DNA from 3 places in the Streptomyces sp. NPDC040589 genome. Region 1 is predicted to be linked to each of the others. Evidence: riboswitches for the same ligand, from Rfam matches in the RefSeq annotation. Region 1 holds a riboswitch; each other region holds the start of a gene.
The links. A riboswitch is a leader RNA that binds a small molecule or an ion and turns the genes downstream of it on or off. The one in region 1 is predicted to bind cyclic di-AMP.
Positions count from the first base shown of each region.

Region 1 (10,371 bases):
CCGGTCGCCAGCACGGCGGCACTGGCCGCCGGGGCACGCTGCGCCCACCAGGCGACGGAGGGGGAGGGGCCGGGCATGGGGCCGATGCTAGGAGGCCCCGCGCGCGTTACGGGCAGGGCACGCGCGCGGGGTCCCAAAAACCTGCGAGACCCGTCAGGCCGGCCGCACCACGCTGTGGATCGACGACTCGCCGTCGTAGTAGATCGACTCCTCGCGCACGTACGTGCCGGGCTTCGGAGCGTGGATCATCATGCCGTTGCCGATGTAGATACCGACGTGGGTGACATCGTCGTAGAAGAAGACCAGGTCACCGGGCTGAGCGTCGGCCAGGGGGACCGTAGTGCCGGCGTTGACCTGGTCGTACGTCGTGCGCGGCAGGGTCACCCCGGCGGCCTTCCAGGCGGCCTGGGTGAGGCCGGAGCAGTCGTAGGAGCCGGGGCCGGTGGCGCCCCAGACGTACGGCTTGCCGATCTGGGCGCGGGCGAAGGCGAGCGCCTTCTCGGCCTTGGTGGCGTACGAGGAGTCGGGCGCGGTGGACGACGAGGACGAGCCCGTCGACGCGGAGGAGCCGCTGTCCTGCTGCTGGGCGGCCTCCTGCTGGGCGGCTTCCTGCTCCCTCTGCTGCTCGGCCTGCTGACGGGCCAGCTCGGCCGCCTTGCGGGCCGCCTCCTCCTGCTTCTCCTTCTCGATCGCCGCGAGCCGCGCCTTCTCCTCGGCGGTCAGCTTCGACAGCAGCTCGCGCGCGTCGGCGAGCTTCCTCTGGACGGTCGCCTTGGCCGTCTTCAGGTCGCCCTGCGACTCGGTGAGCGTCTCGAGGCTCTCGGTGGCCTCCTGACGCTTCTCCATCGTCTCTGACTGCTGGGTGATGTAGTCGTCGACCGCCACCTTCTGACGGCCGGTCATCCGGTCCATCAGCTGGGTCTGGTCGAAGTAGTCCTGCGGGGTGTCCGCGAGCAGGAACGTCGCCGTGTCCGGGGCGGAGGCGCCGGTGCGGTACTGGGCGGCGGCGAAGGTGCCCAGCTCCTCCCGTGCCTCGTTCAGCTTCTGGGTGCGCTTCGCGACGTCGTCGAGGAGGGTGTCGACGCGCTTGCGCTGCTTGGCGGTCTTCTCCTTGGCCCCGTTGTACTTCTCGGTCGCGGACCCCGCCTGGCGGTAGAGGTCGTCGACCTTCTTCTCGACTTCCTCCAGGCTGGGCTTGTCGTCGGCCTCGGGGGCGGCGTTGGCCGACTGGGACAGCAGGGCCACGGAGGTGAGGGCCGCCGTTGCGAGGGCGGGGGTCCGTATGCCTGCCACGCGCGAACCCGTAGGACGCGACTTGCGGTGCGACGCCAAGGGAGGCGACTCCTTCCATGCTCCGCCTACCGGGTTAGCTGTCGGGTTCGGGCGGGTGCTTCGGAAGGGTTGCCCTACGGCCTTCTCCGGAAAGGGAGTCGGGCCGATTCACCCCGGGGTCTCGGTGGGTCCCCGGCTCCGGCTGCCGCTGCGGCACGCCGGACTCGGCGGAGGCCACGCGGCCCGGCGACGTTCGCCGGTGGGGGTCGTGTGGCCTCCTCGCACGGTAGCCAACTCGTGTGGCCCTTGTGAAGGTTGATGGGTGATATGCCCGATACATTTCCGTGACCTTGCTCATGAACATCGCCGAGAGTGGTCAATCGAGGGGGGTTGGTCACTGTTCGGGAGTAATTGTGAAGGCTGTAGCGGCCTGTGTTCGCATGGACCTGGAGGGTGACAGGGGGGTCCTTTCGGCGATGTTCTCAGGGCGGCGGCGGGCTGTCAGTGGGGCGCCCTAGACTCGGAGAGCGATGAGCAGCCTCTTTGACGACAGCTTCCTGGCGGACCTCCAGGCCCAGCGGGGCCCCGCGGACGAGCCCCCGCCGCCGCCCGAGGACGATCACGGACCGGAGAACGTTCCGGACGATCTGTTCGGCGGGAAGTTCGACGTGCCGCCGGACCGCGACGCCTACTACCGGGACGGCGCCGCGCGCCCGCCGGTGGACGCCGCCGCGCTCCTGGAGGGGCTGAACGACAACCAGCGCGCCGCCGTCGTGCACTCCGGCTCCCCGCTGCTCATCGTGGCCGGCGCCGGCTCCGGCAAGACCCGCGTGCTCACGCACCGCATCGCCCACCTGCTCGCCGAGCGGGACGTCCACCCGGGCCAGATCCTCGCCATCACCTTCACCAACAAGGCCGCCGGCGAGATGAAGGAGCGCGTCGAGCAGCTCGTCGGCCCGCGCGCGAACGCCATGTGGGTGATGACGTTCCACAGCGCCTGCGTGCGCATCCTGCGCCGGGAGAGCAAGAGGCTCGGCTTCACGTCGAGCTTCTCGATCTACGACGCCGCCGACTCCAAGCGCCTGATGGCCCTGGTCTGCCGCGACCTGGACCTCGACCCCAAGCGCTTCCCGCCGAAGTCCTTCAGCGCCAAGATCAGCAACCTGAAGAACGAGCTGATCGACGAGGAGGACTTCGCCGCCCAGGCCGCCGACGGCTTCGAGAAGACCCTCGCCCAGGCCTACGCGATGTACCAGTCGCGGCTGCGCGAGGCGAACGCCCTCGACTTCGACGACCTGATCATGACGACGGTCAATCTGCTGCGCGCCTTCCCGGACGTCGCCGAGCACTACCACCGCCGCTTCCGCCATGTGCTGGTGGACGAGTACCAGGACACCAACCACGCCCAGTACGCCCTCGTCCGGGAGCTCGTGGGCACCTCCGAGCACCCCGTCGACGTACCGCCCAGCGCGGACGACCTGCCGCCCGCCGAGCTGTGCGTGGTGGGTGACGCCGACCAGTCGATCTACGCCTTCCGCGGCGCGACGATCCGCAACATCCTCCAGTTCGAGGAGGACTACCCGGACGCGACGACGATCCTGCTGGAGCAGAACTACCGCTCCACGCAGACGATCCTGAGCGCGGCCAACGCGGTCATCGAGCGCAACGAGTCCCGCCGCCCCAAGAACCTGTGGACCAACGCGGGCACGGGCGCACAGATCACCGGCTACGTCGCCGACACCGAGCACGACGAGGCGCAGTTCGTCGCCGACGAGATAGACCGTCTCACCGACGCGGGCGAGGCGAAGGCGGGCGACGTCGCCGTCTTCTACCGCACCAACGCCCAGTCCCGTGTCTTCGAAGAGATCTTCATCCGGGTCGGCCTGCCCTACAAGGTCGTCGGCGGCGTCCGCTTCTACGAGCGCAAGGAGGTCCGGGACGTCCTGGCCTACCTGCGCGTGCTGGCCAACCCGGAGGACTCGGTGCCGCTGCGCCGGATCCTCAACGTGCCCAAGCGGGGCATCGGCGACCGCGCCGAGGCGATGATCGACGCCCTCTCCCAGCGGGAGAAGATCAGCTTCCCGCAGGCGCTGAAGCGCGTCGACGAGGCGTACGGCATGGCCGCGCGCTCCACCAACGCCGTCAAGCGGTTCAACACGCTGATGGAGGACCTCCGTACGGTCGTCGAGTCCGGCGCCGGCCCCGCCACCGTGCTGGAGGCGATCCTGGAGCGCACCGGATACCTCGCCGAACTGCAGGCCTCCACCGACCCGCAGGACGAGACCCGGATCGAGAACCTCCAGGAACTCGCAGCCGTCGCCATGGAGTTCGAGCAGGAGCGCGGCGAGGACGAGCGGGGCACCCTGGCCGACTTCCTCGAGCAGGTCGCGCTGGTCGCCGACTCCGACCAGATCCCCGACGAGGAGGACGGCGACGGCGTCATCACCCTGATGACCCTGCACACCGCCAAGGGCCTGGAGTTCCCGGTCGTCTTCCTGACCGGCATGGAGGACGGCGTCTTCCCGCACATGCGCGCCCTCGGCCAGACCAAGGAACTGGAGGAGGAGCGGCGCCTGGCGTACGTGGGCATCACGCGCGCGCGGGAACGGCTGTATCTGACGCGCTCCACCCTGCGCAGCGCCTGGGGCCAGCCGTCGTACAACCCGCCCTCCCGGTTCCTGGAGGAGATCCCGCCGACCCACCTGGAGTGGAAGCGGACCGGTGCGACCGCGCCCGCGTCCTCCGGGCCGGTCTCCGCCGTGGCGGCCTCGCTGTCGTCGTCCCGTTCACGTTCGTCGGCGTCGGGCGCCTCCGGTTTCGCCACGCGCCGCACCGCCGAGAAGCCGGTCGTGTCACTGGCGGTCGGGGACCGGGTCACGCACGACCAGTTCGGGCTCGGGACCGTCGTGGCGGTCAAGGGCACGGGTGCGAACGCCGAGGCGACGATCGACTTCGGGGACAAGCCGAAGCGGCTGCTGCTGCGGTACGCGCCGGTGGAGAAGCTGTAGCCCTGGGCGGCGACAGTCCTGTGAGGTGAGCCTCCGCCGGCCGGACCGGCGGGGGCTGGACCGGCAGGGCTGGATCGGCGGGGGCTGCCGGGACGTTACGTCGGGTCGACGCCGTGGCTGCGCAGCCACGGGAGCGGGTCGATCGGCGAGCCGCCGGCCGGACGCACCTCGAAGTGCAGATGAGGGCCGGTCGAGTTGCCGGAGTTACCCGAGCGCGCGATCGGATCGCCGGCCTTCACGGACGTACCGGAGGGGACCGTGTACGTGGAGAGGTGGCAGTACCACGTCTCCGTGCCGTCCTTCGCGGTCAGGATCAGCATGTTGCCGTACGCGCTGTTCCACTGAGTGCGGACGGTGCCGTCGGTCGCGGCCATCACGGTCGTGCCGTACGAGACGGGGAAGTCGATGCCGGTGTGCAGGGACATCCAGTTGATGCCGGACTGGCCGTACTGGGCGCTGAGTCCGTGGCGGGCGACCGGCATGGCGAACTTCGGGCGCAGCCGCTCCTTGCGGGCCGCCTCTTCCGCCGCCCGCTTCCGCTCGGCCGCCTGCTGGGCCTTGAGGTCGATACGTTCCTGCGTACGGCTGGCCCGGTCGGCGAAGTCGTCCGCGCCGGCGGAGAGACTCTGCAGCTGCGTGTCCAGCTTGTTGTTGGCGGCGGCCGGCTTCACCGGCTGCGCGTCCGCCGCGGTGGTCTGCGCCTCCGCGGCGCTGTCCTCGGTGAGGCTGCCGACGGACGCGGCGGCGATCCCCGCGACGCCCATCACGCACGCCGAGGGCACGGCGATGGTCATCAGTGCCGAGCGCTTGGGGGGCGTACGGCGGCGGGAACGGGACCCGGCGCGCGAGGCCGCCCGTGCGGCGGTGCGCGGGCCGACCTCTTCCTGGCCGTCCAGGAGCGGGGCGACGGTGGGCAGTTCGCCGGTGGCGGCCGGCTCACCGCCGTCCGCGGCGGGGTCGTCGTAGGAGGCCCCGGTGGCCTCGTCGTAGCCGAGCTGCTCGAACGTCGCCGTCTCTTGCTGGTGGAAGGCGTCCGCGTGCTGCTCGTACCCGTCGGGGGACGCCGCGGCGGAGCCGTCGGAGTTCCACTGCGTGGCGTCGTAGGTGCCGGTGTCGAAGGCCTGCGTGCCCCATTCCCACTGCTGGGTCTGGTCGGCCGGATTGCCGGACTGGTCGGGCTGGAGCCAGGCGCCGGTGTCCCACTGGCCGGTGGCGTCGGGGGACGCGGCCTGCGGCGGGATGACCGACAGCGGCTGCTGCTGGGCCGGCCAGGAGGTCGTGTCGTAGACACCGGTGTCGTAGGCGGCGTGGTGCTGGGCCGCGTACGCGTCGTAGTGCGGGTTCTCGTGCGTGCCCGTGGGCCAGTGACCGGTGTCGTACGTGCCCGTGTCGGGGCCGCTGCCCGGGAGGTTGCCGAAGAGGGGGTCGCTGGCGAAGCTCGCGGTGGCGTGCCCGGTGGCATCGAAACCGGCGCCGTCCGTACCGGTGGTGTGGGCGCCGGTGGCGTCGAATCCGGTGGCGGCGTAGTCGCCGTACGTGGTGAAGTCGCCGTACGGGGCTTCCTGGGTGCCGTACGACGCGTAGTGCGCCGAGGCGGCCTCGGAAGCCGGAGCCGGGGGCATGGTCCCCGACGGGTGACGGTCGTTCACCAACTTCTCTTTCGCCTCGACAACAGGGGCTGCCAGAGCAGTGCGGCGACTGTACCCGGCGGTACGCGGGCACGACAATCTTCGGCAGGTTTCGCGCGCGCATGAAACGGGCATTCGGCCGTGTTTTGGCGGACGGCGGGCGCGGGTTTGGCTTTGTGTTCGAAGTTTGTTCGACATTTCGATACGAGGCGCGCATCGCCCGGGTCCGGTTTCAGGCCACCGTGAGGCCGCCGGTGTGATCGACGGACGGTTCACCCGGGTGGGCCGTGTCGAGGACCTGCCGTATTCCGTTGGCGACTGCGGGGTGCACGGGCAGGGCGAGATGGCCGATGCCGGTCACCCGCACGTTCCGCACCGTCAGATCGGGATGGTCGATGCGGGCCGTCTCCAGCGGATCCATCACGGTGTCCAGGTCGCTCCAGTAGCTGACGAAGTGCGTACGGCAGTCAGGGGCGGGCCGAGTGAGCTCCTCGAGCACCGGTGAGCCGGGGCGCATCTGGCGCACGATGGGGTGCGCGTCCGCCAGGGGCGCGACTCGGGTGCCGGAGTGCGGCGTGCCGAGGGTGACAAGGGTCCGGACGCGGGCGTCACCGCCGAGCCGCTGCACGTAGTAACGCGCTATCAGGCCACCGAGGCTGTGTCCGACGACATCGACCTGCGGGGCTCCGGTGCGCTCGCAGATCTCCTCTATGCGCCGGCCCAGCAGCTCGGCCGCGGCGCGTATGTCGCAGGTCAGCGGCGAGTAGTTGAGGGATTCGATCCGCTGCCTGCCGTGCTGGGCGAGGCTGCGGCGCAGCAGGACGAAGACCGAGCGGTTGTCGATGAAGCCGTGCAGCAGGACGACCGGGGGCTTGGCCTCCGTGGGCAGTTGGGCGGCACCGTCCGCCGGGGGCAGTGCCGGGGCGGGGGCTCGTCGCTCCTGGGTGATGCCGGAGGGATAGAGGAGGAGATGGCCGGCCAGGATCGCGATCTCCAGTGCGGTGGCCTTCAGAAGTGCCAGGGAGAGTCCCGTCAGCCGGCTCGGCAGCAGGCGCTGGCAGAACGGAAGAAAGGGCAGAGCAGCCCTGGTGACCTTCATGGCCGACCTCCTGTCGGCACGCGGAAGGACGGCTCCGCCCCCCGTGTGCCCTCGTGGAAAGCTGCTGCGAAGACGGCCGGCGATGACCACGTGAGCGGCCTGAGCCGCGTGTGCCGTGGGGCCTGAGTGAGGCGTGTGGCGTGTGTGGCGCCAGTGGTCCCTTGCGTGCGGTACGTGCCGTCCGTGCGGTTCTTGCCCTGCGTGTCTTCGCCGAAGTGCCGTACCGCCGCTGTGCGTGGTGGGTGGAGCGGCGGTACGGCGACTTCGTCGCGGCTCCCCTTGCGCTTGTCCCACCGTGTGATTTCCCCCTCGGTCCGCAGCGCGAAACTGCCGGTTGCGGGATCCTGGAGATAACGTTCGTTCACTTGCCCGGACGATGCGGGGCGGGGTGTCCGTGCGGTGCGGCGTGTACGGCGTGCCCGATGTGTGCGGTACTTGTCGGTACGGATGGATGTATTCGCTTCATGGAGGCAGTGATGGGTGTGGCAGCCGGTCCGATCCGCGTAGTGGTGGCCAAGCCGGGGCTCGACGGCCACGATCGCGGGGCCAAGGTGATCGCGCGGGCCCTGCGCGACGCCGGTATGGAGGTCATCTACACGGGGCTCCACCAGACTCCCGAGCAGGTCGTCGACACGGCGATCCAGGAGGACGCCGACGCGATCGGGCTGTCCATCCTCTCCGGCGCGCACAACACGCTCTTCGCGGCGGTGATCGAGCTGCTCAAGGAGCGGGACGCGGCGGACATCCTGGTCTTCGGCGGCGGGATCATCCCCGAGGCGGACATCCCCCTGTTGAAGGAGAAGGGCGTCGCGGAGATCTTCACGCCCGGCGCGACGACGACGTCGATCGTGGAGTGGGTCCGGACGAACGTGCGTCAGCCGGCCGGGGCGTAGGCCTCCGGCGGTTTGGCCGGGACGGCTTCGCCTGGTCGGTGCCGGTGCCGGTGCCGGTGCCGGGGCTGAGGTTGGTGTCGCGGCTGGTGGGCCTGTTGTCGGCCGGGGCCGGTTCCTTGCGCAGACGTCGGGTGCGTGCGGACCTACGACGCGCCCAGTTCCTCCGCCATCGCCGCGCGCAGCCGCAGCGTCGTGACCAGGCGCTGGAAGGCCTCCGCCCAGTAGCTCCCGGCTCCGGGTGACGCGTTCTCCGGTTCGTCGGGTACGGCCAGCAGAGCGTCGAGGCGGCCGGCTTCGGACGGGTCGAGGCAGCGCTCGGCCAGGCCCATGACCCCGCTGAAACTCCATGGATAACTCCCTGCGTCACGGGCGATGTTGAGCGCGTCCACCACCGCCCGGCCGAGCGGCCCGGACCACGGCACCGCGCACACCCCGAGCAGCTGAAAGGCCTCGGACAGGCCGTGCGTCGCTATGAAGCCGGCCACCCACTCGGCCCGTTCGGCGGCACCCAGCGTGCCGAGCAGCTTGGCGCGTTCGGCCAGGGACACCGCGCCCGGGCCGCCCGCCTCCGGTGCCGAGGGCTCGCCGAGCAGCGCACGCGACCACTCGGCGTCCCGCTGGCGCACCGCCGCCCGGCACCAAGCCGCGTGCAGCTCGCCCTGCCAGTCGTCCGCCACCGGCAGCGCCACGATCTCCCGGGGTGACCGCCCGCCCAGCCGACGCGACCAGGTTCCGAGCGGTGCCGCCTCCACCAACTGGCCGAACCACCAGGACCGTTCTCCCCGTCCCGCCGGGGCCTTCGCGACGACGCCGTCGCGCTCCATGCCCGGGTCGCACTCGTGGGGTGCTTCGACGGCGATCGTCGGCGCGGCCGGTGCACTCGGTGCGGCCTGGGCGGTCTGAGCCGCCGGCGCGGCCTGTGGGGTCTGCGTGTGGTCGATGGCCACACACGCCTCCGCCCTGACCGCCATCCGCGCGGCGAGCGCCGAACCGGGCAGCGCCGACAGCAGCTCCGCCGCCGTCGCCCGGACGTTGCGGCTGCGGTCGGCCAGGGCCTGTTCCAGGAACGGCTCGTCGTCCGCGCCCAGGCCCGCGCGCAGGGAGTCGAGGAACATCAGCCGGTCCTCGGCCCGTTCCGTCGCCCAGGTCGCAGCGAGCAGTTCGCGTGCGGCGGCCGGTTCGCGGGAGCGCAGGGCGGAGAGGAGGGCGACCCGTTCGGCGAACAGGCCCTCCTGCCACAACTGACGGATCCGGTCGTCGTCATCGACGTGCGGCAGGGCCGCTCCACCGCCCGGTGCCGAGCGCAGGGCGAACCGCCAGTCCTGGTTCAGCCGCGCCAGCCACAGGGCCCGTGGCCCCGCGAACTCCAGCACCGCCGGACGCAGGTCGGTACGCCCCCGGGCCGCGTCCAACAGTGCGGGAAGCGCGTGCGGAGGCGGGGCGAAACCACGGGCGTTGGCCGCCGCGAGCCACTGGGGCAGCAGCTCCATCAGGTCGGGCGCTGCGCCCCGGCGGCCGCCGCCGGACGGGCCGGGGCGGTCGGCCAGCAGTAGCGCGAGTCTGCGGGCCGCCGCGGGCGGCAGCGGCGGACGAGGGTCCTCCGGGGCCGCTTGCGGGCGCTCCGCCGCCCGCGCAGGACGCAGACCGGCCCGACGCCGCACGGTCTCCGTCGCCGCCGCGTCCAGCAGAGCCACCGGTGCTTCCGGGCCCGGACCGGCGCCCGGCGGAGTGCGCCGGTCCGTGCCCAGCAGAGCCGTGGTGACGAGCCCCTCCCAGGCGCCCGTGACGGGCGCGTCCACAGCAGCGGAGGTCCTGGTCATGAGCGTCCTTTCCGCGGGGCGCACGGGAGTGGTTGAAGGCTCACCCTCACCGGTTGTCCCGTGATGCCTGAAAGATGCGTTGATTTGGCTGATTCATGGGAAGGGTGGGTCGAGTCGGAAAGGCCGGTCCATCGCCGTCGGTTCAGCACAGGGCCACCGCGTCGCCCGTCCCCTCGGGCCAGGCCGTCAGCGGGGTGAAGCCCTGGTGGCCGCACTCGCCGAAGACCCTGACCGGGGCACCGCCCGACAGGGCGACCAGCCGCCACAGGCCGGGCCGGGAACGCGCGGCGGGTGTGAGCGGCAGCGCCGCGTCCTCGTCGGCGTCCGCCAACTGCCAGGAGCCGCCGTCCGGTGTGGGGACGACCCGGTCCAGCGTCACCGGGACGGAGTCCAGCCATGGATCGTCGCGCAGGGCGTCGCCGTAACGGGCCGCCGCCTGCGACGTCGTCATCCCCGGCGGACGTATGTCCGAGGGCGTGGGCGGTGCGAACCGTTCGCCCAGGGCCACCCGCAACTGCCCGGCGCCCGGGTAGACGGACATCTCGGCATCCAGGGTCAGGCCTACCGGCAGCGCCAGCTCCGGGGCGCGGCCGGCGGCGCCGTAGGAGAGGAGCAGCACGGTGCGGTGCGAGCCGGCGCCGTGGAGCCAGA
Region 1 is NZ_JBVIWP010000001.1:1,076,362-1,086,732, reverse strand. Features, by position in the region: gene ACZ58V_RS04920 (SLAC1 family transporter) at 1-77, opposite strand, end outside; gene ACZ58V_RS04915 (C40 family peptidase) at 154-1,332, opposite strand; cyclic di-AMP (ydaO/yuaA leader) riboswitch at 1,341-1,512, opposite strand; gene pcrA (DNA helicase PcrA) at 1,803-4,280, shown strand; gene ACZ58V_RS04905 (M23 family metallopeptidase) at 4,376-6,043, opposite strand; gene ACZ58V_RS04900 (esterase/lipase family protein) at 6,141-7,007, opposite strand; gene ACZ58V_RS04895 (cobalamin B12-binding domain-containing protein) at 7,484-7,900, shown strand; gene ACZ58V_RS04890 (DUF5691 domain-containing protein) at 8,044-9,720, opposite strand; gene ACZ58V_RS04885 (SWIM zinc finger family protein) at 9,863-10,371, opposite strand, start outside.

Region 2 (10,371 bases), 210 kb from region 1:
TTTCGCGCATGCCCTGCGGGTCGAGGCCGTTGGTCGGCTCGTCGAGCACCAGCAGCCGACGCGGCTGGAGCAGGGCGGCCGCGAGGCCCAGGCGCTGTTTCATGCCCAGTGAGTACGCCTTGGCCTTCTTGCCCCCTGCGGCCGTCAGGCCCACCCGGTCCAGGGCGGCGGCGACCCGGGCCCGCCGGGTGCGCGGATCGGCGGCCGGGTCGGCCGAGTCGTACCGGATGAGGTTGTCGCGGCCGGAGAGGAAGCCGTAGAGGGCCGGGCCCTCGATGAGGGCGCCGACGTGCGGCAGCACGGCGCGGGTGGCCCGGGGCATGGGCTGCCCGAGGACCCGCGCCGTGCCGGAGGTGGCCTCGATGAGGCCCATCAGCATGCGGATGGTGGTGGTCTTGCCGGAGCCGTTGGGGCCGAGGAAGCCGAAGACGCTGCCCGCCGGGACGGTCAGGTCGAGACCGTCGACGGCGAGCTGTCCGCCGCGGTAGCGCTTGGTGAGCGCGCGGGTGGCGATGACCGGTTCCCCGGCAGCGGCATCCGCGCCGCTCGGCTCCGGCACACGCTCGGGCTCCGTGGCGGACGGTTCGCCCATCGGCTTCCTCGTTCTCTCGACGCCCCTGTGGTTCTCTCGACGCCCTGTGGTTCTCTCGACGTCCTGTAGCCGTACGGGACTTACTTGCCGGCGTCGGCCGCCTTCACGAGCGCGTCCTTGGTGACCAGGCCGACATAGACCTTGCCGTCGTCCGTGATCAGGGCGTTGACCAGGCGGGTCGAGAAGACCGTGCCCGAGCCGAACTTGCCGGTGACCTTGTCGCCGAGCGAGTTCACGAAGCCGCCGAGGTCGTCGCCGGCCTCGCCGGAGGGCACTCCCTCGCCGCCGGTGTCGAAGGTGGCTATGGCGTTCCAGCCCTCGCCGATGGTCTTCATGCCGTCGAGGCCCTTGCCGAGGTCCTTCTCGGACTTCGGGAGGGACTTCGGGGCGTGCTCGCGCGCTTCGGCCTTGCCGGACGCCTTCGGCTCCGCGGCCTTCTCCTCGGTGACCTTCGCACCCTTCGGCGGGGTGAAGTCGAAGGTCGACGCGGCCGGCTTGGCGAAGTCGACCTGGGTGAAGCCCGCGTCGACGACGGCGGAGCCGCCGCTCGCCGGGGTCAGCGTGAACTTCAGCGGCGTGCCCGTCTTCGCGTCCACGGCCACGGTGATCGCACCGACCGTCGAGCCGGACTGCTTCGGCTTGATGAGCAGCTTGTAGGCGTCCCGGCCGGCGACCTGGGCGGTGCCGTCGACGGTCACGGAGGTCGTGTCGTCGGCGGCCTTGAGGGCCTCCTCGGCGAAGTCCTTCGGCGTGGCCGGCGGCTGCCGGTCCTTGCCGCTCTCGGAGGCCGTGCCGTGGTGGACCTCGTTCGACTTGCTGTCGTAGGCCCAGACGTCCTTGCCGTTGTGGACGATGCTGTACTCGGCGGCGTTCTCCAGCAGCGACAGCTTCTGCTTGTCCGGGCCGTCGGCCGCGACGCGCAGGGTGTGCGTGCCGGAGGCCAGTTCGGTGAGCTTGGCGGTCGGGTCGGCGGAGGAGCCGCCCTCGCCCTGGCTCGCGGCACCGGACATCAGGCTGCTCTCCAGCCCGCCGAGGTCCGGCAGCCCGAGGTCCGTGCTGATCTTCACGGTGCCGGACAGCTGCTGGACGTCCGACTTGGCGATCTTCTCGATGAGCTGCTGTGCGGTGATCTTCGGGAGGTCGGGGTCACCGGAGTCGGCGAGCGCGGGGACCAGCCCGATCGTCGCGGCCGCCACCCCCATCACCGTGACCGGTACGACGTACCGCGCGGCCTTGCGCCGTCCGGAACGCTGCTCGTCGACCTCCCCGGCGGTCGTGCTGTCGTCGGATGCGTACGGTGCCATGTGTGCCCTACCTCCGTGGTCGGCGGCGGCTGTCCGTGTCGTCCACGCACTCGTCCCTGAGCCGCCATTCTCACCCGAACAGGTGAGGAGTGGTGTTTTCCGTGGTGTCCATCTGACCAAATCGGCCAGGGAAATACGTCAGACCCCGGACTCAACTCCACGTACTGCTGGGGTATGACACGGAAGGGCGGCTTCTCCCCCGACCCGTAGGGGTTGCCGGTCAGCCAGCCCGGTGCACCACCGCGTCGCACAGCTCCACGAGTGCCGTCTTCGCGGCGCACTCGGGCAGGGGAGCCAGCGCCGAGCGGGCGTCCTGGGCGTAGCGCACGGTGTCCTTCCGGGCCTGCTCCAGCGCCGGGTGGGCGCGCAGCAGGCGCAGGGCCTCGGCGTGCCGTTCGTCGTCGGTGAGGTCGGAGTCCAGCAGCTCGCACAGGGCGATGTCGTCCGTGAGCCCGAGCCGGGCCGCCCGCTCGCGCAGCCGCAGCACCGGCATGGTGGGGATGCCCTCGCGCAGATCGGTGCCGGGCGTCTTGCCGGACTCGTGGGAGTCGGAGGCGATGTCCAGGACGTCGTCGGCGAGCTGGAAGGCGACGCCGAGCCGCTCGCCGTACTGGGTCAGCACGTCCACGGTCGTCTCGTCGGCGCCGGACATCATGGCGCCGAACCGGCACGACACCGCCACCAGCGAACCCGTCTTGCCGCCCAGCACGTCCAGGTAGTGCTCGACGGGGTCGCGGCCGTCCTGCGGTCCGGCCGTCTCCAGGATCTGCCCGGTCACCAGCCGTTCGAACGCCTCGGCCTGCACCCGCACCGCCTCCGGACCGAGGTCGGCCAGGGTGTGCGAGGCACGGGCGAAGAGGAAGTCGCCGGTGAGGACCGCGACGGAGTTGCCCCAGCGGGTGTTCGCACTCGCCACCCCGCGGCGCACCGTCGCCTCGTCCATCACGTCGTCGTGGTACAGCGTGGCGAGGTGGGTCAGCTCCACGACGACGGCCGACGGCACGATCCCGGGCGCGTACGGGTCACCGAACTGGGCGGAGAGCATCACGAGCAGCGGACGGAACCGCTTGCCGCCGGCCCGCACCAGGTGCTGGGCGGCCTCCGTGATGAAGGGCACCTCGCTCTTGGTGGCCTCGAACAAGCCTTCCTCGACAGCCGCCAACCCGGCCTGGACATCGGCTTCCAGAGCCTGGTCCCGCACGCTCAGCCCGAACGGCCCGACGTCGGTCACGAGGGGTCTCCTGTCTGCTGTGTCTGCCGGTGATTACGCGGATTGTCGATAGGTCGCTGCCATCACTCGACTCAGCGTATCCGGTCACGTTTCGATCACCGCCAGCGCCCATGGTTACAGGCCGGGTGGTATCTGATCACGACCGTTATGTTTTCGATCAGCTCATAAGAACAGACATTTATCGACTTACCAGGAGGTAGTGAGATATACACGATTTGCCATGATGATTGAGCAAATTCCCATTGGCGGGAATTGCCCCACAGGCTCGTGATCAGTGAGTTGAATCACGTTAACCCCTTTGTCGCCCCACCTCGGCATCGACCCGTACCCCCTTCAGCCGAACGCCAGTTGAGCCTTGGCTCTCGCAAAGGATCAAGCGGACCAAACACCCCCGACCAAGGTCAACCACGCGATATGTGACTCCGGTGCTTGTTCCCGACATGTGCTCTCGCATACGTTCCCGGCCTGTCCGGCGGACGCCGAATCCTGCCACCGCCCGGACCCCCACACGAACCGACCACTCACGCAGGGCAGGAGCGGGGGACCCAGGTAAGTCGCCGGTCCGCACAGCGGCACGGCTCGGGGTGAAGCCGCGTACGGCAGTACACCGCCATACGCGGCCGGGCACCTCCCGGCCCGAACCCGACAGCTCACCTCGCAGGCGCCGGAGAGGAATTTCGCCATGGCCGGACGAGGCAAGCACCGTCGCCCCAGAACCAACCCGCTCTCCCGAGGTGTCGCGATCGCCGGCACCGGCGGAGCGGCACTGACCCTCCCGCTCCTCGGAGCCACCTACGCGAGCGCGGCCGAGGCGCCGCAGAGCGCACCCGCCGTCGCACAGTCCGTGCCGCAGGCGGCCCAGCCCAAGTCGCTCACGTACACCGTGGTCAAGGGCGACACGCTCTACCGCATCGCGGACAAGTACGACGTCGCGGGCGGCTGGAAGAAGCTCTACAAGGACAACCGCTCCGCCGTCGGCGACAGCCCGAAGCTGATCCACCCGGGTCTGAAGCTGAAGGTGTCGACGACCAAGGCGCCCGCCGCGAAGAAGGCGACCAAGTCGTCCGCCCCCGCCAAGCCCGCCGGTGGCGCCGCCAAGGCCACCCAGGCCTCCGCGAAGACCTACGCCAACAACCTCGACGGGTGGATCCGCGAGGCGCTGGACGTCATGGCGCAGAAGGGCATTCCGGGGTCGTACGACGGCATCTACCGCAACGTCATGCGCGAGTCGTCCGGCAACCCCCAGGCGATCAACAACTGGGACTCCAACGCCGTCAAGGGCACCCCCTCCAAGGGCCTGCTCCAGACCATCGACCCGACCTTCCAGGCCTACCACGTGGACGGCACGTCGTGGGACCCGTACGACCCGGTCGCCAACATCACGGCGGCCTGCAACTACGCGGCCGACCGCTACGGCTCGATCGACAACGTCAACGGCCCGTACTGAGCCGTCCCGCCCAGCAGTCGCTCGAGGACGACGGCGATGCCGTCGTCCTCGTTCGACAGGGTGATCTCGTCGGCCACGGCCTTGAGTTCGGGATGGGCGTTCGCCATCGCGACGCCGTGGGCGGCCCAGTCGAACATCGGGATGTCGTTGGGCATGTCACCGAAGGCGATGGTGTCCGCCGGCCGCAGCCCCAGATGCTCGGCCGCCAGCGCCAGGCCCGTCGCCTTGGTGACGCCGCACGGCTGGAGCTCGACCGTGCCGGGCCCCGACATCGTCACCGTCGCCAGTGAGCCGACCACCGAACGGGCCGTCGCCGCCAACTCGTCGTCCGTCAGGTAGGGGTGGCGCAGCAGCACCTTGCTGATCGGCTCGCCCCACAGGTCGTCGCGCCGCTCGACCCGTACGGCCGGCAGGGTCGGGTGCGGCATCAGATAGCCCGGCTCGATGAGCGTGAGCCCGTCGACCCCGTCCTGGTCGACCGCGGCGTACACCTGCCCCACCTCGGCCTCGATCTTGCCGAGCGCGGTCTCCGCCAGTTCCCGGTCCAGGGTGATGGACCACAGCAGCCGGTCCGCGCCCGCGTCGTACACCTGCGCGCCCTGCCCGCACACCGCGAGCCCCGTGCAGCGGAGGTCGTCGAGGAGCGGTCGCACACGCGGCGCCGGCCGGCCCGTCACCACGAGGTGCTGGGCACCGGTGTCCGCCACCCGCGCGAGCGCGGCGAGCGACCGGTCGGAGAGGGTGTCGTCGCCGCGCAGCAGCGTTCCGTCCAGGTCGGTGGCGATGAGTGAATATGCGATGGGTGCGGCCATGATCAGAGAATACGGACAGCGCGCCCGTTCGTTTCATCCCCCGGCGCACACCGATTGCCCGGTTGAAGGCCTCTGTACCAGTTGGCAACAACATGGTCCGCTACCTACCGTCGGGGCCGTCTCGAGCGGTACCTTCCATGTGTCCAGGGGGGACTTGATCGGGGGGTCGGGTTGAGCAGTGGGCGCATTCGCGTGGCTGGGCCCGGGGAGCTCGGCGAAGGGGAAAAGGAGCGCTGGCGCGCACTGCGCGCTGCCTCCGAGGCACCGCGCAACCCTTTCATGGAACCGGAGTTCACCGAAGCCGTCGGCCTGGTGAGGCCGCAGGCCCGGGTCGCGGTGGTGTACGAGGGGCTGGAGCCGGTCGGCTTCCTGCCCTATGAACGGGGCCCGTTGGGCCAGGGCCGGGCGATCGGGCTCGGCGTCTCGGACGCGCAGGGGGCGATCCTGCGGCCGGGCCTGGACCTGGACACGGGCCGGCTCCTCAAGGCCTGCTCGGTGTCGAGCTTCGCCTTCGACAACCTGGAGGCCGAGCAGCGGCTGTTCGTCCGGTACGCGGCCGAGGAGCACGCCACCTACGTCGTCGACGTGGAGAAGGGCTACGAGACGTACGAGTCGGTGCTGCGCGCCCAGTCGCCGAAGTTCCTGAAAACCACCCTGGCCAAGGAGCGCAAGCTGGGCCGGCAGGTCGGCGAGCCGCGGTTCGTGTTCGACGAACGCGACCCGGCCGCGCTGCGCACCCTCATGGAGTGGAAGTCGGCGCAGTACCGCAGGACGGGCCGGCAGGACCGCTTCGCACGGGAGTGGATCACCCGGCTCGTGGGACGGCTGGCCCGGACCCGGGCACCGGAGTGCGCCGGCACGCTGTCCGTGCTGTACGCCGGGGAGCGGCCCGTCGCCGCGCACTTCGGACTGCGCTCGGCGTCCGTCCTGGCCTGCTGGTTCCCGGCCTACGACCCGGAGTTCGCGAAGTACTCGCCGGGTCTGGTGCTGCACCTGCGCATGGCCGAGGCGGCGGCCGCCGAGGGCATCGGCGTGCTCGACCTGGGGCGGGGCGCGGCGGAGTACAAGGACGCGCTGAAGACGGGCGAACTGCCCGTGTACGAGGGTGCGGTGACGCGGCCGGGGGCGGGCGCTGCGCTGCACTGGCTGAGCCGCGAGCCGGCGCGCCGCGCGCACAGTTTCGTCCGGGGCAGGCCGCGGCTCGCGGCGCTGGCCGCGCGGACCCTGAAGGGCGCGGCTCGGCTGCGCCGTACATGAGCACGAGTTCGTACCTGACACGAGTGGGGGGTGAGGGGCGCATGGCTCGTTCGTCGCGTGCGCGGGAGGAGATACGGCGGTTCCTGGACATCGGGGCGGTGCAGGTCGCCGAGCTGGACCTCGACGGTGACGAGGCGGTGCTCAGACCCGGTCCGGGGAGCCCGCCGGTGACGCACGGCGAGGTGTTCGTGCTGGTCCGCAGGGGTGGGCGGCCCGTGGGCACGCTGCTCGGGCGGGTGCCGGAGGGGGCGGACGCGCGAGGTGTGCTGGCGGAGCGGGCGCGGGCGGAGTGTGCGGCCGGGGATGTCCGGGACGCCGGTGAGCCCGGGGACGCCGGAGTTGCCGGGTTGGCCGGGGAGCCTCCGTACGCCAGTGTCGTCGTCGCGACCCGGGAGCGGGCCGGGCAGCTGGCCCGCGCGCTGGACTCGCTGCTGGCGCAGGACCATCCTCGGTTCGAGATCGTCGTCGTCGACAACGCGCCCGTGACGGACGAGACGCGGGAGTTGGTCGAGCGGAAGTACGCCGAGCGCGTGCGGTACGTGTGCGAGCGGGTGCCCGGCCTCGCGGTCGCGCACAACGCGGGCCTCGCGGCCGTCCGGGGCGAGGTGGTCGCCTTCACCGACGACGACGTGGTCGCCGACCCGCGCTGGCTGGCCGAGCTGACCGCGCCCTTCGCCGCCGACGCCGGACTCGGCTGTGCCACCGGGCTGATCCTGCCCGCGCGGCTGACGACCCCGGCCCAGGTGCTGCTGGAGAGCCACGGCGGCTTCGCGAAAGGCTTCACTCCAAGGACGTACGACCCGGCGCGTCCGCCGGGCGACGAACCGCTGTTCCCGTTCACGGCGGGGCGGTTCGGCTCCGGTGCCAACATGGCGTTCCGTACGGCGGTGCTGCGCTCCGTCGGCGGTTTCGACCCGGCCACCGGTGCCGGTACGGCCGCCCGGGGCGGTGACGACCTCTACGGCTTCGTCCGTGTCCTGGCCCAGGGCCACCGGCTGCGCTACACGCCGCACGCACTGGTGTGGCACCACCACCGGGAGACCTGGCGGGACCTGGAGACCCAGGCGTACGGCTACGGCGCCGGGCTCACCGCCTATCTGACCGCGGTGCTGGTGAACCGGCCCGCGCTGCTGCCGGCGTTCCTCGCGCGGCTGCCCCGCGGCCTCGCCCACGCCCGGACGCTGACGGCCGTACGCGAGACGGACGGGGGCGGGGCGCCGGGTGACCACGACGTGCGGACGCATCCCTGGCCACGGCGGCTGTCGCGGTTGCAGCGCAGGGGGATGCTGTACGGGCCTGTCGGCTATGTGCGGGCGCGGCGGGCGCTGCGCGCGACGGTCGGCGCGACGGTTCGGGGGGCGAGATGAGGACGTCGGCGCGTACGCGTGGTGAGGGACCGATATCGCCCTCGGGGACCCCGGCCATCCCCGTCTTCCTGTACCACGCCGTGATGGACGACCCGCCCGACTGGATCGCCGAGTTCACGGTCACGCCGAAGCAGTTCGCGGCCCACCTCGACGCCCTGGCCGACAGCGGCCGTACGCCGGTCACGATCAGTACGGTCGCCGACCATCTGGCCGGGCGGGCGCCGCTGCCGCCCCGGCCCGTGCTGCTCACCTTCGACGACGGCTTCGCCGATCTGCCCGGCCCGACCGCCGAGACGCTGGCCGGCCGCGGGCTGCCCGCCACCGCCTATCTCACCACCGGCGCCATCGCCCCGGGCGGCCGCAGTCTGCTGCCGCCCGCCCCGATGATGACCCTGGACCGGACGGCGGAGCTGGAACGTTCCGGCATGGAGATCGGCAGCCACACCGTGACCCACGCGCAGCTCGACACCCTGTCCGGCAAGGACCTGGCGTACGAACTGCGCACGTCGAAAGCCGTGCTGGAGGACGCCCTCGGGCACGAGGTCCGCCACCTCGCCTATCCGCACGGCTACAACAGCCCGCGGGTGCGGACCATGTCGGCCCGGGCCGGCTACGAGACGGCGACCGCCGTACGGCACGCGCTCAGCTCCGACCACGACGAGCGGTACCGCATCGCCCGGCTCATCGTGCGGCGTACCCACACCGTCACCGACGTCGAGGGCTGGCTGGCGGGGACGGGCGCGCGGGTCGCGCCGTACCGCGACGGGCCGAAGACGATCGCCTGGCGGTGGTACCGGCGGGCCCGTGCGGTGGTGCACGGGCCCGAGTTCGCGGGCTGACCGCCGCGTTCGGTCGTCACTTGAGCGGCTGGTTGAGGTACGGGTCGGCGGCGGCCTTGCGCAGGCTGTCCCAGGCCGCGTCGTTGGCCAGCGCCAGGTTGCAGTGCGGTCCGGGGTCGCGGTAGTTCCACTGGAGGGCGGCCTTGACGCCCTCCAGGCCCTTCAGCACCCCGGGTACCTGGGCGTACCACTCGGCCTGCCGCTGCGGGCGGGCCGAGTCCTCGGCGGTGCCGAACTCGGAGAGCATCAGCGGCTTGTCGTCGGAGATGTTCTCGCGGATCCAGTCGTGCGCGGTGTTCTGGGTCTGCTCGAAGCTCATCCAGCCCGTGTTGTGGCAGCGGTAGTAGTTGTACTGGTTGTAGCCGATCCAGTCGACGTACCGGTCGCCGGGATACATCCGCTTCATCTCGTCGGCGTGGTCGAGATAGCCGGTGGTGATCCACGTCCAGACCACGTTGTCGACGCCCAGCTCGCGGAACCGGTCGTGGATGTGCCGGTACGCCTTCACGTACTCGGCGGGGGTGCCGTTGTCCGGGGTGCGGGTGTCCATCTCCAGGTCGAAGGAGAGGAAGACCTTCTTGCCGTAGTCCTTGATGCGCCGGGCCTGGACGTCGATGACCTTGTCGTCCAGCTCACCGGACGCGATCTGCTTCCAGGTCGGCTGCTGCTTCTTCGTGCCGCCCCACCACTTGCTCTCCCAGGACAGCAGCAGCAGGTGGTCCTCGCCGACGCGCCGTTCCTCCGGGGTGAGCAGCTGGCCTTCGCGGCGGGTGCCCTGGGGCAGCGACATGTCGTGGTACGTGTACACGATGTCCAGCTCGCGGCCCACGCGTTTCTCGTAGGCGCGCACCTTCTCGGGCAGGTCGCCACGCTCGTGCGGCACGAACGCGCCGAACCAGGCGCCGCAGGGGGGTTCCAGGAGTGCGGTGGGGCGGCAGTCCGCCCTGGAACCGGAGCCTTGGGGGTCCGGTCCGGAGGCGTCCCTGAGGGCGAGTGCGCCGACCAGGACCGCGCTGACGACCGTGGCGGACGTGATCAGCAGACGGCGCCGGCTCGATGCGAACGGGCCGGCGGCCGGCTGCTCCTCGGTCGTGCTCGAGTCACGGCGAAAGGGACGGTGGGACCGATGGGGACGGTCGGATCGGTGGGGACGGTCGGATCGGTGGGGACGGTTGAACCTCACTGAGCGGAACCCTTCGGTGTACTCGGCGTCGTCCTCGGCTGCGGGGAGGCGCGCAGCGGCGGACAGAACGCGGCGAGCGTGGTCAGCAGAGTCAGCGTCAGCAGCACCCGCTGCGCACTGAAGGTGTGCGTGGCGATCAGGACGGTCGCGACGAGCATCACGGCACCGATGCTCATGAACAGCACCAGCATCAGCCGCTCCAGCAGGTCGGAGTGGCGTGCGAAGTCCGGGTCCCGGCGCTCGACGGGCCCTTCGGCGGGCCGCGCCCCCAGTGCGGGGGCGCAGACTCTGACCATCGCCGCGCCGGGGCCCGCGGCCAGGAAGAGGACGACCGCGGCG
Region 2 is NZ_JBVIWP010000001.1:1,284,037-1,294,407, forward strand. Features, by position in the region: gene ACZ58V_RS05930 (ABC transporter ATP-binding protein) at 1-592, opposite strand, end outside; gene ACZ58V_RS05935 (LolA family protein) at 673-1,896, opposite strand; gene ACZ58V_RS05940 (polyprenyl synthetase family protein) at 2,117-3,127, opposite strand; cyclic di-AMP (ydaO/yuaA leader) riboswitch at 3,632-3,806, shown strand; gene ACZ58V_RS05945 (transglycosylase SLT domain-containing protein) at 3,810-4,574, shown strand; gene ACZ58V_RS05950 (HAD family hydrolase) at 4,538-5,386, opposite strand; gene ACZ58V_RS05955 (GNAT family N-acetyltransferase) at 5,558-6,643, shown strand; gene ACZ58V_RS05960 (glycosyltransferase family 2 protein) at 6,685-8,010, shown strand; gene ACZ58V_RS05965 (polysaccharide deacetylase family protein) at 8,094-8,849, shown strand; gene ACZ58V_RS05970 (glycosyl hydrolase) at 8,866-9,732, opposite strand; gene ACZ58V_RS05975 (hypothetical protein) at 10,029-10,371, opposite strand, start outside.
Region 2: linked by a shared signal. The riboswitch ahead of ACZ58V_RS05945 (transglycosylase SLT domain-containing protein) and the one ahead of ACZ58V_RS04915 (C40 family peptidase) in region 1 are both predicted to bind cyclic di-AMP.

Region 3 (10,371 bases), on a different contig from region 1:
ACACCCGGCTGCGGCGGCTCGTGTCCAAGGCGTTCACGCCCCGCCGGGTGGCCGAGTTCGAGCAGCGGGTGCAGGAGCTCACCGACGGCCTCATCGACGGGTTCGCGGAGCAGGGGTCCGCCGACCTGATCCACGAGTTCGCCTTCCCGCTTCCCATCTACGCCATCTGCGACCTGCTCGGCGTCCCCCGCGAGGACCAGGACGACTTCCGGGACTGGGCGGGCATGATGATCCGTCACCAGGGCGGGCCCCGGGGCGGCGTGGCGCGGTCCGTGAAGAAGATGCGCGGCTACCTCGCCGACCTCATCCACCGCAAGCGAGAGGCGCTCCCCGCCGAACCCACCCCCGGCGAGGACCTCATCTCCGGTCTCATCCGCGCCTCCGACCACGGCGAGCACCTCACCGAGAACGAGGCCGCCGCCATGGCCTTCATCCTGCTGTTCGCCGGTTTCGAGACAACCGTGAACCTGATCGGCAACGGCACCTACGCCCTGCTCACCCACCCCGAGCAGCGCACCCGGCTCCAGGCCTCCCTCGCCGCCGGGGAGAGAGGCCTCCTGGAGACCGGCGTCGAGGAACTCCTGCGCTTCGACGGCCCCGTCGAGCTCGCCACCTGGCGCTTCGCCACGCAGCAGCTCACCATCGGCGGGCAGCGCATCGAGGCCGGCGACCCGGTCCTCGTCGTCCTGGCCGCCGCGGACCGGGACCCGGAGCGGTTCGCCGATCCGGACGTGCTCGACCTCGCCCGCCGCGACAACCAGCACCTCGGATACGGCCACGGCATCCACTACTGCCTCGGCGCCCCGCTGGCCCGCCTGGAGGGCCAGACCGCCCTCGCCACGCTCCTCACCCGCCTCCCGGACCTGAGGCTCGCGGCCGACCCGGCCGAGCTGAGATGGCGCGGCGGCCTGATCATGCGCGGGCTGCGCACGCTGCCGGTGGAGTTCACGCCCGCCCGGGGATGACACGCCGTCAGGCTTGTGATCTTCACGTGATCTACGCGGCATTAACTTGTGACAAGTGATCGTCTGCCTATACGTTCACCCATCATCGGCGCGGCCTGGGAAATCCACTCCGCCGCGCCGGTCACTGCTGTCTCGCGAAAGGTCTCCGTATGCTCTCCGGGAACGGTCGGCACCGTCGCCCCCGCCAGGCTCCGGCTCTCCTCGTCGCGGCCGGAGTGACCGGCTCCGCCATCGCGATCCCGCTCCTCGGGGCCTCCGGCGCCAGCGCGGCCGACGCCACGACCTGGGACCGGGTCGCGGACTGCGAGACCGGCGGCGCCTGGAGCCAGAACAGCGGGAACGGCTACTTCGGCGGCCTGCAGTTGTCGCAGGAGGACTGGGAGAACCACGGCGGCCTCGACTACGCCCCGAGCGCCGACCTGGCCAGCCGTTCCCAGCAGATAGCCGTGGCCGAGAGAATCCTCGCCGACCAGGGAGTCGGCGCCTGGCGCACCTGCGGACTGCTCTCCGGCCTCGAGCAGGACAAGAACTCGTCCGACTCGGACGGTTCATCCGACTCGTCTGATTCATCGGATTCGCCCGGATTGCTCGACTCTCTCGGGTCGTCCCCTTCGTCCGACTCGCCGCCTTCTGGCGAGTCGTCGGCCTCGAAGGATGAATCCACCAAGTCCGACAAGTCGCCCGACATCGAGGAGTCCGCCTCGCAGGAGCCCGGCAGCTCCCCCTCGGCGACGCCCGAGCGTGACAAGTCCGGCAACTCGCGGCAGGGCGACGAATCTTCGGCGCCCACCGAGGCCGGCACCGGGACCGACACCGGTTCCGGCCGTCACCGCGGCCCCAGTGCCGACGAGACCCAGGCGCCCGAGAACGGCCGTACGGACGAGTCCACGGGGCGTCACGCCTCGCGCGACGACCGCGGCGACGAGGGCTCCGACGACACGTCCGAGGGTGCCTACATCGTGGGTATCGGCGACAGTCTCTGGTCCATCGCCGACTCCCTTGACATCAGCGGCGGATGGCACGAGCTCTATGACGGCAACAAGAAGGCCGTCGGCGCCGACCCGAACCTCATTCGCCCCGGTGAGAAGCTCACGGTAGAGGGCGAAGCGGACGGGAAGTAGCTGTTCGGGCAGTGCGGAAACGGGGGTGGAAGTCGCCCCGAAGCCGGGCGAGTTCGCGTCATGTTTCGCGGCGAATGTCCCGTTTGGGCTCCGTGAGAGATAGATCTCAGAAGCCCTGATCGTCTTTGAAATTCGGCGGATCGCGTGGCTACGGTCGGGACCGCTCGTCACCACGAGCCCCGGCTGCCGCAACGCCGAATCCTGCCAGCGGCCGTACGGGAACAGTCGTCGCGTCAAGCGCCGTAGGCAGGAGCGGGGGACCCAAGGTAGGTGCCCGACCGGCCAGTTGCGCCGGAAGGGCTTGGGGTGAAGCCGTGTCCCGGGAGGGATGCGGCCGGGCAACTCAACCGGCCCGAACCCGACAGCTCACCTCGCAGGCGTCGGTGAGGGGATCCTTCCATGCTGTTTTCCAGCAAGGGCAAGCACCGTCGTCCGTCCAAGGCCAGCCGTGCCATCGCCGTCGCCGGTGTCACCGGCGCCGCTGTCGCCGCCCCGCTGATGGCGGCCGGCGGCGCTTCCGCCGCCACCGCCTCCGAGTGGGACGCCGTCGCGCAGTGCGAGGCCGGCGGCAACTGGTCCATCAACACCGGCAACGGCTACTACGGCGGTCTGCAGTTCTCCGCCTCCACCTGGTCCGGCTACGGCGGCACCAAGTACGCCGCCACCGCCGACCAGGCCACCAAGGAGCAGCAGATCGAGATCGGCGAGAAGGTCCTCGCGGGTCAGGGCAAGGGTGCCTGGCCGGTCTGCGGCAAGGGCCTGTCGAGCGCCGGCTACAGCGGCGGCGGCTCCTCCTCGAACGACTCCGGCAGCTCCTCGCAGCAGAGCACCGAGTCCCGCGAGACCCAGCAGCAGCCGGCCTCCCGCTCCGACGAGCGCCCGGCCGCCAAGAAGACCGTCACCACCCCGACCGGCAAGAAGGTCAAGAAGGGCGACGGCGAGTACAAGGTGGCCAAGGGCGACACCCTGAGCTCGATCGCGGCGGACGAGAAGGTCGAGGGCGGCTGGGAGAAGCTGTTCCAGCTGAACAAGGACATCGTCGAGGACGCCAACCTCATCTACCCGGGCCAGCAGCTGCACCTGAAGTAGGCAGCGGCCCCTCCCCGTCCCCACGGGCTCCCCGCCCCGGTGCGTGTTCCCCCGTACGCGCCGGGGCGGGGTTTTTTCTGCCGGTCTTTGCGTTCCGGCTTTGTTCCGTTCGGAAACAATTTACTCTCGGTTCTGTCCATGGGGTGGGCGACCCGGTGGCCGATCGGCCGGAGCCGGTTAGGCTCATGTCGCGAGCCACCACGGCCCGCACCTCGCCGGGTCCACGCGACCCGCGAACCCGCGTCACATCAAGAAGGAGATGCTCGTGCCGTCCATCGACGTCGTCGTAGCCCGGGAAATCCTGGACTCCCGAGGCAACCCCACGGTCGAGGTCGAGGTCGGCCTCGACGACGGCAGCACCGGTCGTGCCGCCGTTCCGTCCGGCGCCTCCACGGGCGCCTTCGAGGCCATCGAGCTGCGTGACGGCGACTCGAACCGCTACCTCGGCAAGGGTGTGGAGAAGGCCGTCCTCGCGGTCATCGAGCAGATCGGCCCGGAGCTCGTCGGCTACGACGCCACCGAGCAGCGCCTGATCGACCAGGCGATGTTCGACCTGGACGCCACCGACAACAAGGGCTCCCTCGGCGCCAACGCCATCCTCGGCGTCTCCCTCGCCGTCGCCCACGCCGCCTCCGAGGCCAGCGACCTGCCGCTGTTCCGCTACCTGGGCGGCCCGAACGCGCACCTGCTGCCGGTGCCGATGATGAACATCCTGAACGGCGGCTCGCACGCCGACTCCAACGTGGACATCCAGGAGTTCATGATCGCGCCGATCGGCGCGGAGTCCTTCTCCGAGGCGCTGCGCTGGGGCGCCGAGGTCTACCACACGCTGAAGAAGGTCCTGAAGAGCAAGGGCCTGGCCACCGGCCTCGGCGACGAGGGCGGCTTCGCCCCGAACCTCGGCTCCAACCGCGAGGCCCTCGACCTCATCCTCGAGGCGATCAAGGAGGCCGGCTACACCCCCGGCGAGCAGATCGCCCTCGCCCTCGACGTGGCCGCGTCCGAGTTCTACAAGGACGGCGCCTACACCTTCGAGGGCAAGACCCGCTCCGCCGCCGAGATGACCGAGTACTACGCCGAGCTCGTCGACGCGTACCCGCTCGTCTCCATCGAGGACCCGCTGTTCGAGGACGACTGGGACGGCTGGAAGACCATCACCGAGAAGCTCGGTGACAAGGTCCAGCTGGTCGGCGACGACCTGTTCGTCACCAACCCCGAGCGCCTCGCCCGCGGCATCGACGAGAACGCCGCCAACGCCCTGCTGGTCAAGGTCAACCAGATCGGCTCGCTGACCGAGACCCTGGACGCCGTCGAGCTGGCCCAGCGCAGCGGCTTCAAGTGCATGATGTCCCACCGCTCCGGCGAGACCGAGGACGTCACCATCGCCGACCTGGCCGTCGCCACCAACTGCGGCCAGATCAAGACCGGCGCCCCGGCCCGCTCCGAGCGCGTCGCCAAGTACAACCAGCTCCTGCGCATCGAGGAGATCCTCGACGACGCGGCGGTCTACGCCGGCCGCAGCGCCTTCCCGCGCTTCAAGGGCTGACCCGGGCTGACCCGTTAAGGGTCAACCCTGAGCCAGTCGTACGTACGTCCCCGTACTCGGTCCCGTACCGTGTCCGGGGACGTACGCGCGTTGGACGGTGGAGCGGGAGAGCGGGGAGACATGGCCGTGAAGGACCGGGACCGTTTCTCCACCGCGACCAGGATCCGGCTGCTCGGTGAGCAGACCGCGGCCCGGGTCTACCGTTCCCAGACCCGGCGCCAGGCCCGCCGCTCCCGGCTGACCGGCCGGGCCGCGCTGCTCGCCCTGGTGATGTGCACGCTGATCGTGGCGCTCGCCTACCCGATGCGGGAGTACGTCTCCCAGCGTGCCGAGATCGACGACCTCCAGCGCGAACAGCAGCAGGCCCGACAGCGCGTCGAAAGGCTGCGCGACCAGAAGGCGCGCTGGCAGGACGACGCGTACGCGGAACAGCAGATCCGGCAGCGGTTGCACTACGTCATGCCGGGGGAGACGGGATTCATCGTCGTCGACCCGCACGCGGCGCGGCAGTCGCACGCCGTGCTCGGGACGGCCGACCGCCCCTGGTACGCCAACGTGTGGGACGGCGTCGACAAGTCCGACGCCTCCGACCGGTGACCCGAGGACCAGCCGGTCATCCGACTCACGTATTCGACTCAAGTATCTGACTCAAAGAAAGACAGCCTGAAGACAGCCATGGAAACGCCCCCGCCGACCACCCCGCGCACCGAGCCCACCGACGCGGACGTCGAGGCCTTCAAGCAGCAGCTCGGTCGGCCCCCGCGCGGTCTGCGCGCGATCGCGCACCGGTGCCCGTGCGGGCACCCGGACGTCGTCGAGACGGCACCGCGGCTGCCGGACGGCACGCCGTTCCCCACGCTGTACTACCTGACGTGCCCGCGCGCCGCCTCGGCGATCGGCACGCTGGAGGCGAACGGCGTGATGAAGGAGATGACCGAGCGGCTGGCCTCGGACCCCGAGCTGGCGGAGGCCTACCGGGCGGCGCACGAGGACTACGTCAGGCGCCGGGACGAGATCGAGGAACTGAGGAACTTCCCCAGCGCGGGCGGCATGCCGGACCGGGTGAAGTGCCTGCACGTGCTGGTGGCGCACTCGCTGGCCGCGGGGCCCGGCGTGAACCCGCTCGGCGACGAGGCCATCGAGATGCTGCCGGAGTGGTGGCGCAAGGGCCCGTGCGTGACGAACGCCGAGGAGGCCGCCCAGTGACCCGTGTCGCCGCCGTGGACTGCGGTACGAACTCCATCCGGCTCCTGGTCGCCGACGCCGACCCGGCCACCGGTGAGCTGGTCGACCTGGACCGCCGTATGACGATCGTGCGGCTCGGGCAGGGCGTCGACCGCACCGGCCGGCTCGCCCCCGAGGCGCTGCAGCGGACCTTCGCGGCGTGCCGCGAGTACGCGGGGATCATCAAGGAGCACGGGGCGGAGCGGCTGCGGTTCGTGGCGACCTCCGCGTCCCGGGACGCCGAGAACCGCGACGAGTTCGTGCGCGGCGTGCTGGACATCCTGGGCGTCGAGCCCGAGGTGATCTCCGGGGACCAGGAGGCCGAGTTCTCCTTCACCGGCGCCACCAAGGAACTCGCCGGGGGAGACCACCTCCCCGAGCCCTACCTCGTCGTGGACATCGGCGGCGGCTCGACCGAGTTCGTGGTCGGCGACGACCATGTCCGGGCGGCCCGCTCGGTGGACATCGGCTGCGTCCGGATGACCGAACGTCACCTGGTCCGGGACGGCGTGGTGAGCGACCCGCCGTCCGAGGAGCAGATCGCGGCGATGCGGGCGGACATCGAGGCCGCCCTCGACCTCGCCGAGGAGACGGTCCCGCTGCGCGAGGCCCGCACGCTGGTGGGCCTGGCCGGGTCCGTGACGACCGTGTCGGCGATCGCCCAGGAGCTGCCCGAGTACGACTCGGCCGCCATCCACCACTCCCGCGTCTCCCACGACCGGGTCCGCGAGATCACCGAGTGGCTGCTGCGCTCCACCCACGCCGAGCGCGCGGCCGTGCCCTCCATGCACCCGGGCCGGGTCGACGTGATCGCGGCGGGGGCCCTCGTGCTGCTGTCGATCATGGAGCGGATCGGCGCCGAGGAGGTCGTGGTGAGCGAGCACGACATCCTCGACGGCATCGCGTGGTCGGTCGCGTAGGCCGCTTCTGAGCAGGCATGGATCACGTTTGAGCGCGTCCGGGGGGCTCCGGTGAACCCCCCGGCGGCAGCTCATCGGAAAAGTTCGTGAAGTTCTTCACAAGGAATTCGGCCCGCGAGAGCGACAAGAGGGGTCCGGTTGACCCATCCGGGGCCCCAAGATGCCTTTGAACATGTTCAGAAGCATGATATGGAGGTGCCGGGGAAGGGGCCCGGAGCGGGACTCCGGGGTGGCCTCACGGAGGCCCTTTCCGCCCAGAGAGGCAGCTCACGCGGCATTGACAACGGTCCGGGGTGCACAAAGGAGCCCGGTTGTCACCATGACATGGATCACGCGAGTCGCGGAGGATAACACACACCCTGCCCGAGCTTGTGAAGGGGCGCACGAGCCACCCCCCTGAGCCGGGTGGATACTCGATGGCATGAGCACCACGGAGCGTCCCAGGATCCTCGTAGTAGGCGGTGGGTACGTAGGCCTGTACGCAGCTCGGCGCATCCAGAAGAAGATGCGCTACGGAGAGGCGACCGTCACGGTCGTCGACCCCCGGTCGTACATGACCTACCAGCCCTTCCTCCCCGAAGCCGCCGCCGGCAACATCTCCCCGCGCCACGTCGTCGTCCCGCTGCGACGCGTGCTGCCCAAGGCGGAGGTTCTCACCGGCCGGGTCACCACCATCGACCAGGACCGCAAGGTCGCCACGGTCTCCCCGCTGGTCGGCGAGGCCTACGAGCTGCCCTTCGACTACCTGGTGATCGCGCTCGGCGCGGTCTCCCGCACCTTCCCGATCCCCGGCCTCGCCGAGCAGGGCATCGGCATGAAGGGCGTCGAGGAGGCCATCGGCCTGCGCAACCACGTCCTCGAGCAGCTGGACAAGGCCGACTCCACCACCGACGAGGAGATCCGCCGCAAGGCGCTCACCTTCGTCTTCGTGGGCGGCGGTTTCGCCGGTGCGGAGACCATCGGCGAGGTCGAGGACATGGCCCGCGACGCGGCGAAGTACTACAAGAACGTGTCCCGTGAGGACATGCGCTTCATCCTGGTCGACGCCGCCGACAAGATCCTCCCCGAGGTCGGTCCCAAGCTCGGCAAGTACGGCAAGGAGCACCTCGAGGGCCGCGGCGTCGAGGTCTACCTGTCCACCTCCATGGACTCCTGCGTCGACGGCCACGTCGTGCTGAAGAACGGCCTCGAGGTCGACTCCAGCACCATCGTCTGGACCGCGGGCGTCAAGCCCAACCCGGCCCTGTCCCGCTACGGCCTGCCCCTCGGCCCCCGCGGCCACGTCGACTGCGAGCCGACGCTCCAGGTCAAGGGCACCGACTACATCTGGGCCGCCGGCGACAACGCGCAGGTCCCGGACCTCGTCGGCCGCAAGGCCGGCAACGAGAACGCCTGGTGCCCGCCGAACGCCCAGCACGCGCTGCGCCAGGCCCGGGTCCTCGGCGACAACGTGGTCTCCGGCATGCGGGGCTTCCCGCAGAAGGACTACGCCCACGCCAACAAGGGCGCGGTGGCCGGTCTCGGCCTCCACAAGGGCGTCGCGATGATCGTCATGGGCAAGATGAAGATCAAGCTCAAGGGCCGTCTCGCCTGGTACATGCACCGTGGCTACCACGGTCTGGCGATGCCGACCTGGAACCGCAAGATCCGCGTCTTCGCCGACTGGACCCTGGCGATGTTCCTCAAGCGCGAGGTCGTCTCCCTCGGAGCGATGGAGACGCCGCGCGAGGAGTTCTACGAGGCCGCCAAGCCGGCCCCGGTCGCCGCCGCGCCGAAGGAGAAGACCGAGGAGAAGGCCAAGGCCTCCTGACCCTCACCCGGTCACCCGCCTGACGAAGGACCTCCCGCCATCCGTGGTGCGGGAGGTCCTTCGGCGTTGTACGGACCTCACCCGCCGGGTGGGCGAAGTGGCGGTTTTGCTCAGACATGACGCGTGCCGGGGACTGCGGTGAGGCCCCGCAGGTGTTTACGTGGTGTCGGACATTCCGGGATTCCCCGTCACGGAGGTGTACACCATGGCAGACGCCGCGCAGCGGCTGCAGGGCCTCTTCACACAGTTGCTGGGAGCACCGCCCCCGGTGCGCGTCCGCGCCTGGGACGGTTCGCAGGCGGGCCCGCCGGGCGCGCCCACCCTGGTCGTACGCAACCGCCGCGCCCTGCGCCGCCTGCTGTGGAAGCCGGGCGAACTGGGTCTGGCCCGCGCCTGGGTGGCGGGCGACCTGGACATCGAGGGCGACCTCTACGCCGCCCTCGACCTGCTCGCCGGAGACATCTGGGAGCGCGGCGAGGACGCCCGCACCCTCGCCCAGGCCCTGCGCGACCCCGAGGTCCGCTCCGCGGTCCGCGGACTCGTCAGGCTCGCTGGGACCCCGCTGCCGCCCGCCCCGCCCCCCGAGGAGGCCCGCAGCCCCCGCCGCCACCTGCACACCAAGCGCAGCGACAGACGCGCCATCAGCCACCACTACGACGTCGGCAACGACTTCTACGAGATCGTCCTCGGCCCGTCCATGGTGTACTCCTGCGCCTATTGGGACAGCCCGGACGGCCCGGACAGCACCCTCGAACAGGCCCAGCACGACAAGCTCGAACTCGTCTGCCGCAAGCTCGGCCTGAGCCCCGGTCAGCGGCTGCTCGACGTCGGCTGCGGCTGGGGCTCCATGGCCATCCACGCCGCCCGCGAGCACGGCGTGAGGGTCGTCGGCGTCACGCTCTCGCAGGAGCAGGCCGCCTACGCCCGCAAGCGCGTCGCCGAGGAGGGCCTCACCGACCGGATCGAGATCCGCGTACAGGACTACCGCGACGTCCGCGACGGGCCGTACGACGCGATCTCCTCCATCGGCATGGCCGAACACGTCGGCGCCGACCGGTACCTGGAGTACGCCGACGGCCTGTACGACCTGCTCAAGCCCGGCGGACGGCTCCTGAACCACCAGATCGCCCGCCGCCCGCAGCGGGACGAGACGACGTACGAGGTCGACGCGTTCATCGACTCCTATGTCTTCCCCGGCGGTGAACTCCAGCCCGTCGGCGTCACCGTCACCCAGCTGGAGCGTGTCGGGTTCGAGGTGCGCGACGTCGAGTCGATCCGCGAGCACTACGCCCTCACGCTGCGCCGGTGGGTCACCCGCCTGGAGGCCGACTGGAAGCGTGCCGTCCAGCTCACCGGCCCCGGCCGGGCCCGCGTCTGGCGCCTGTACATGGCCGCCTGCGCGGTCGCCTTCGAGCGCAACCGCATCGGCGTCAACCAGGTCCTGGCCGTGCGGGCCCCCGAATCAGGGGAGTCGGGCATGCCGCTGCGCGCCCGTACCTGGAACTGACACGGCGAAGGCCTCCTGTCCCACCGGTCTTGCGTGGGTGGGACAGGGGGCCTTCACCGTCTCGCTACCGGGTTTCATTGGCAGTGCTCCGGCCTTCAGGTCGGGGGTGAAGCGGATCTGGTGGTCGCGGTGCGGAGCGTCGCGGCGTCGTTCCGGCGGAGCCGGACGCTGTGGTGGCGGCGTGAGGTG
Region 3 is NZ_JBVIWP010000008.1:283,277-293,647, forward strand. Features, by position in the region: gene ACZ58V_RS31350 (cytochrome P450 family protein) at 1-965, shown strand, start outside; gene ACZ58V_RS31355 (transglycosylase family protein) at 1,115-2,086, shown strand; cyclic di-AMP (ydaO/yuaA leader) riboswitch at 2,315-2,481, shown strand; gene ACZ58V_RS31360 (transglycosylase family protein) at 2,486-3,175, shown strand; gene eno (phosphopyruvate hydratase) at 3,441-4,721, shown strand; gene ACZ58V_RS31370 (FtsB family cell division protein) at 4,842-5,318, shown strand; gene ACZ58V_RS31375 (DUF501 domain-containing protein) at 5,397-5,927, shown strand; gene ACZ58V_RS31380 (Ppx/GppA phosphatase family protein) at 5,924-6,865, shown strand; gene ACZ58V_RS31385 (NAD(P)/FAD-dependent oxidoreductase) at 7,287-8,675, shown strand; gene ACZ58V_RS31390 (class I SAM-dependent methyltransferase) at 8,881-10,182, shown strand.
Region 3: linked by a shared signal. The riboswitch ahead of ACZ58V_RS31360 (transglycosylase family protein) and the one ahead of ACZ58V_RS04915 (C40 family peptidase) in region 1 are both predicted to bind cyclic di-AMP.